2 regions of the Pseudoalteromonas sp. AS71 genome follow, and region 1 is predicted to be linked to the other one. Evidence: predicted binding sites of a transcription regulator. Region 1 holds the regulator's gene; the other holds the start of a gene.
The links. The regulator NrdR, encoded in region 1, represses ribonucleotide reductase genes. The targets are predictions, from matches to a motif close to AAACACNANATNTNGTGTTT.
Positions count from the first base shown of each region.

Region 2: nrdA (class 1a ribonucleoside-diphosphate reductase subunit alpha) is a predicted target of NrdR. The motif match lies at 1,439-1,458, and genes of this name have one in related genera.

Region 1 is NZ_JBBMQZ010000023.1:20,176-23,602, reverse strand. Features, by position in the region: gene glyA (serine hydroxymethyltransferase) at 1-491, shown strand, start outside; gene nrdR (transcriptional regulator NrdR) at 907-1,356, shown strand; gene ribD (bifunctional diaminohydroxyphosphoribosylaminopyrimidine deaminase/5-amino-6-(5-phosphoribosylamino)uracil reductase RibD) at 1,521-2,645, shown strand; gene WNY98_RS16540 (riboflavin synthase) at 2,673-3,326, shown strand; gene ribBA (bifunctional 3,4-dihydroxy-2-butanone-4-phosphate synthase/GTP cyclohydrolase II) at 3,356-3,427, shown strand, end outside.
Region 2 is NZ_JBBMQZ010000010.1:56,378-59,804, forward strand. Features, by position in the region: gene ubiG (bifunctional 2-polyprenyl-6-hydroxyphenol methylase/3-demethylubiquinol 3-O-methyltransferase UbiG) at 1-489, shown strand, start outside; gene WNY98_RS09415 (HAD-IA family hydrolase) at 489-1,169, shown strand; gene nrdA (class 1a ribonucleoside-diphosphate reductase subunit alpha) at 1,578-3,427, shown strand, end outside.

The DNA of each region.
Region 1 (3,427 bases):
CTGTTTTCCCTGGTGGCCAAGGCGGTCCTTTATGTCATGTTATTGCAGCAAAAGCAGTGGCATTTAAAGAAGCACTTCAACCAGAGTTTAAAGTATACCAAACACAAGTTGTTAAAAACGCAAAAGCAATGGTCGCAGTTATGCAAGAACGTGGCTACAAAATCGTATCTGACAAAACTGAAAACCACTTATTCTTACTCGATTTAATCGACAAAGATATTACTGGTAAAGATGCAGACGCAGCCCTTGGTAACGCTAACATCACAGTTAATAAAAACTCAGTGCCAAACGATCCACGTTCACCGTTTGTAACATCTGGTTTGCGTATTGGTTCTCCTGCAATTACTCGCCGTGGTTTTAAAGAAGCAGAATCAAAAGAGCTTGCTGGCTGGATTTGTGACGTACTAGATAACATCACTGATGAATCTGTACAGGCGCAAGTTAAAGAAAAAGTTAAAGCAATTTGTGCAAAATTACCTGTTTACGCTTAATTGCATAAGCAGTAGTAATTTAGATCACATAGGCTAAGGGCCTGTTTATCTTTCGAGGTTTAATTTGCAGTAGTATGTTTGGTTTTTAGGCAAGGCAGAGTCTATGTAGTGTGGTTACTCCACACAAATAGGCGATAACGCAGCATAAATGCCAAACATGCACTGCCCTCGGGTTCGTTCTAGGGGCGATTTACTCTTTGTTGCCTACATGGATGTAGGTAAGGGGCGTGAGCAGGACGCGGAAGCTTTGCTCGGTTTTTACTTAGCCCACTAGGTTACAAACCTCGCGCCGCGGTTAAATCGCCCCTAGATAGAACAAATTTAATCCTGAAAGGTCAACAGGCCCTATTTTTTTGCTAAGATAAAAGACCGCTATTTAGCGGTCTTTTTTGTTTTAAAACGGAAGTACCGAGCTATGCATTGTCCATTTTGTACCGCAAAAGATACTAAAGTTATTGATTCACGCCTTGTTGGCGGAGGCCATCAAGTTCGCAGGCGTCGTGAGTGTAACGACTGCCACGAGCGCTTTACTACATTTGAAGGCGCTGAACTGGTCATGCCTCGTGTTATTAAACAAGACGGCAGCCGTGAACCATTTAACGAAGATAAATTATTAAATGGCTTAAATCGCGCACTCGAAAAGCGCCCAGTGAGCACAGAGCAAGTAGATGAAGTAGTGAATATAATAAAATCGCAACTACGCGCAACGGGCGAGCGAGAAATTTCAAGCCATTTGGTGGGTGAATGTATTATGGAAGCCCTCAAAAAGCTCGATAAAGTAGCGTACGTAAGATTTGCCTCTGTTTATCGCTCGTTTGAAGATATACGCGAATTTGGCGAAGAGATTGCCCGCTTAGGGGAGTAATACTAATTTTATTGAAACATGATAATTCTATCGCATTAAATAGCGCACTCACTGCGTTAAAAATTATTTATATAGAATAACTATATGTCATAATTTTCGCCTTGTTATTACGCTATTTTCTTAGCGCTATAATAGAACACTTATTTAACGCAATTGGTATAACAATGCAAAGCCAAACTACTTTTACCGAACATGACGAAATGTATATGGCACGCGCCATAGAGCTTGCCAAAAAAGGCGAGTTTACTACCACGCCTAACCCTAATGTTGGCTGTGTATTAGTTAAGAATAATCAAATAATTGGCGAGGGTTTTCATCAATTAGCAGGTCAAGGCCATGCAGAAGTAAATGCACTGGCAATAGCGGGTAATAATGCACAAGGTGCAACGGCTTATGTAACGCTTGAACCTTGTAGTCATTATGGGCGTACGCCACCGTGTGCTGAAGGCTTAAAAAAGGCGGGCGTTGTAAAAGTAATTGCCGCTATGGTTGATACAAACCCACAGGTTGCGGGCAAAGGCCTTAAAATACTGAGCGATGCCGGTATTGAAGTTGCTTATGGATTACTTGAATCACAAGCACGCGCACTTAACGTTGGCTTTTTTAAGCGAATGGAGCAAGGCTTACCTTATGTGACCTGTAAAATGGCAGCAAGTATAGATGGTAAAACAGCGCTTAAAAATGGACAAAGTAAGTGGATCACAAGTCCAGCGGCTCGCCAAGACGTACAATTATACCGAGCGAAAAGTTGCGCTATTTTAACTGGTGCCGATACCGTGTTAGTAGACGATGCTAAACTTAATGTGCGACTAAGCGAGTTGCCTTGCACGCTACCTACCAATTTACCGCTTCGCCAGCCCGTGCGTGTTATAATTGACTCTCAAAACCGTTTAACGCCCAACCTTGCTTTATTTAAAATCCAAAGTGATGTAATAATATTTACGACTAAGGTTGATAAATCATTGCAATGGCCGCATTTTGTAAAACATATTGAAGTATGTGAAAGCAATGGCAAAGTTGATTTGCAGGCTGTTTTAGAAAAGCTTGGGCAACTAGAGTTTAATAATGTTTGGCTTGAAGCTGGGGCAACACTTGCTGGTAAAATGACAGAGCTTGATTTAATAGATGAGTTTGTTTTTTATTTAGCGCCTAAACTCATGGGTCATGATGCAAAAAGTTTAGTTAATTTTCCTGAATTGACGAGTATGCAAAACACCGTTGATTTAACATTTAATGAATGTGCGCGCATTGGTGACGATTTACGTATCACCGCGTTAAAAACTCATTAAAATCACTTAATAAAAAAGAGTAGCGCTATGTTTACTGGGATAATAGAAGCCACAGGCAAAATTGCTTTATTACAAAAAAAACAAGGCGACTTAGCCATTCGTATCCAAAGTGCTGATCTTGATATGAAAGACGTAAAGCTAGGCGACAGCATTGCAACCAATGGCGTTTGCTTAACCGTAGTTGATAAACATATTGACGGTTTTAGTGCTGATTTATCTAACGAGACGATTGGTTTAACCGGTTTTGCTCACTATGCTTTAGGGCAAACGGTGAATCTTGAAAAAGCCATGCAACCTGTATCGCGTTTGGGCGGTCATTTAGTGTCTGGCCATGTTGATGGCATAGCAACTATTACAAGCATTACAGCAAACGCTCGAGCAACAGAATATTGGCTTACAACTGAAGAAAGTTTAATGAAATACATTCCGTACAAAGGTTCGGTATGTATTGATGGTATAAGCCTGACAGTAAACGCTGTAGAGGGCAATAAATTCAAATTAACAATTGTCCCACACACGAGTGAGCAAACCACAATTGCTCATTTTAAAGTAGGTACCCAAGTTAATTTAGAAGTCGATCAAATTGCACGTTATTTAGAGCGCCTTATAAAGGGTGCAGAGCAACCAACGGGCTCTGATATTTCGATGAGCTTACTCGCTAAAGCGGGTTTTATTAAATAACGAAACTGACAACTTACACGAGCAAATTTATGAATTTACACAGCGCGCAAGAAATCATCGATGATATTAAAGCCGGTAAAATGGTTATTTTAATGGATGAT
Region 2 (3,427 bases), on a different contig from region 1:
AAAGTAACCGGTATCGACATGGGTCAAGAGCCTTTAACTGTTGCTAAATTGCATAGTTTAGAGACAGGCGTAAATGTAGATTATATAAAAATACCTGCAGAAGAGTTTGCTTCGCAAAACCCAGAGCGCTTTGATGTAATAACCTGTATGGAAATGCTTGAGCACGTACCCGACCCAGCTTCTATCATTCATGCTGTAGCCGCACTTGCCAAACCAGGCGCGGATGTGTTTTTTTCAACCCTTAACAAAACACCTAAAGCATATTTATACGCGATTGTTGGCGCTGAAAAACTTTTAAAAATGGTACCTGAAGGTACACACGACCATAAAAAGTTTATAAAACCTGCACAGCTTATTGCATGGGCAGAGCAAGCCGGTTTAAAAGTCCGTGCAAGTACAGGGCTTTCTTATAACCCACTATCAAAGCAATATACGCTCAATAGTGACGTTAGCGTAAATTACATACTTTATTTTGAGAAGTTAGCTTAATGGCTAATTCTCAAGCCCCCTTACCCATTATTGAGTACGATGCATTTTTATTTGATTTAGACGGCACCCTACTCGACACCGCTGATGATTTAGGTGCCGCTTTAAACGCAGTTCTTATTAGCAATGAAATAGAACCAGTTAATAGTGATGTATACCGTCCTGCGGCATCTAACGGCGCAGGCGCATTATTAGAGGCTGGTTTTAAAGAATTATGGGACAAACAACACCAAAGCGAGCTTATAAAACAATTAGTTAACGAGTACGCTGCAAACATAGCAAAACACACGCATTGCTTCAGCGGAGTTGAATCGTTACTTATCGCCCTTGATCAGAAAAAGATCAAATGGGGGATCATGACTAACAAGCCTGGCTTTTTAACCGATCCTTTAGTGGCAGCTATTCCCGCATTGAAAAATGCCAGTGTAGTAATAAGTGGCGACACCTTAACTGAAGCTAAGCCATCACCTTTACCACTGCTACACTGTGCAAAGCTTATGCAAGTAGAACCAAAGCGTTGTTTATACATTGGTGATGCACAGCGAGACATACAAGCAGGCAAAGCCGCAGGTATGCATACCGCAACGGCTCTTTGGGGTTACATCCCAAGTAAAGATGAAGCGATAGCTTGGGAAGCCAATTTTAACTGGCTAAGTCCAATTGACGGTTTTAACCATATATAGTGTCATGTTAATTATTAAACACTATATATTGTGATTGTGTTAGTTTTCACACAAAGCTTGCTGATAAAAAAAGCAGTCAAAATTTATTTTTAAAATGCGTAAATTTAGCAGATCATTAGTTGATTTTTGCATATTTCAACTTAAATGATTGTTCGAAGGTGAGTGTCTACTAACACAAATGCGTTATCCCAAAGTTATCCACAAATAGGGGCAATTATGTCCCTTGCAAAACAACTCAGACCACACTATCTTGTGATCTCTAAATTGAACAACACCAGATATTGTGGCCAAATGTTATTCAATTAAATTCGTCAATACGGTGAAACCTATAATAAATGAGTATGTACCTTGCTTCGGCGAGGTATAAAGCATTGGTCAAAATACATAATTCCCAAGGAATACAGGCAAATGAACCAACAGTTATCTGTAAGCAAACGTGACGGGCGCAAAGAGCCACTTGATCTGGATAAGATCCATCGCGTTATTGAATGGGCCGCCGAAGGTTTAAATAACGTTTCGGTTTCGCAAGTTGAATTAAAATCGCACATTCAGTTTTACGACGGTATTCGTACCAAAGACATCCACGAAACCATCATTAAAGCAGCAGCGGATCAGATTTCAAAAGAATCGCCTGATTATCAATACTTAGCTGCACGTTTAGCTGTATTCCATTTACGTAAAAAAGCGTATGGTCAATTTGAACCACCACGTTTATTTGACCACGTAACAAAAATGGTTGGCGATAAACGCTACGATGCTCACTTATTAGTAGATTACACAGAGCAAGAATTAGACGAGCTTGATGCATACCTTGATCATTCTCGCGATCTTAACTTTAGCTACGCAGCTGTAAAACAGCTTGAAGGCAAGTACCTCGTTCAAAACCGTGTATCGGGTGAAATATACGAAAGTGCACAGTTTTTATATATTTTAGTAGCAGCAAGCTTATTTTCAGACTACCCACGTGAAACACGTACTGATTACATCAAACGTTTTTACGACGCGGTATCATTATTTAAAATATCTCTACCAACGCCAATTATGTCAGGTGTACGTACGCCTACTCGCCAGTTTAGCTCGTGTGTATTAATTGAATGTGGCGACAGCCTTGATTCAATTAACGCTACATCGTCTGCAATCGTTAAATACGTATCACAACGCGCAGGTATTGGTATTAACGCTGGTCGAATTCGTGCTTTAGGTAGCCATATTCGTAACGGCGAAGCGTACCATACAGGTTGTATTCCTTTTTATAAGCACTTTCAAACAGCCGTTAAAAGTTGTTCGCAAGGTGGTGTACGCGGCGGCGCTGCAACTTTGTTCTACCCGCTTTGGCATCTAGAAGTAGAGAACCTACTTGTACTTAAAAATAACCGTGGTGTAGACGACAACCGCGTTCGTCACCTTGATTACGGCGTACAGTTTAATAAACTAATGTATTCTCGTTTAATTAAAGATGACTACATTACATTATTTAGCCCATCAGATGTGCCTGGCCTTTACGATGCATTTTTTGAAGACCAAGCTGAGTTTGACGCACTTTACGTAAAATACGAACAAGACGAGTCTATTCGTAAAAAACGTATTAAAGCCATTGAGCTTTTCTCTATGTTTGCGCAAGAACGTGCAAGTACAGGTCGTATTTATTTACAAAATGTTGATCACTGTAATACACACAGCCCATTCATTTCTAAAGTTGCGCCAATTCGCCAATCTAACTTATGTTTAGAAATTGCATTGCCAACTAAGCCACTTAACAACGTAAATGACGAAGAAGGCGAAATTGCCCTTTGTACACTGTCTGCGTTTAACTTAGGTGCAATAGAGTCACTTGATGAGCTTGAAGAGCTAGCTGAACTTGCAGTACGCGCACTTGATAACTTACTTGATTTCCAAGACTACCCTGTACCGGCGGCTAAAAATGCAACTATGGGTCGTCGAACGTTAGGTATAGGCGTGATTAACTACGCATACTACCTAGCTAAAAACGGTAAGCGTTACTCAGATGGCAGCGCAAATGCATTAACACATAAAACCTTTGAAGCTATTCAATACTACTTGATGAAAGCATCAAACGAGCTTGCTAAAGAGCGTGGTGCCTGTCCTAAGTTTAACGAAACAACGTATTCACAAGGCATTATGCCAACAGATACGTACAAACGTGATTTAGATAAAATTTGTGATGAGCCACTTCACCTTGATTGGGATACACTACGTGCAAATATTAAAGAGCACGGTATGCGTAACTCAACACTAAG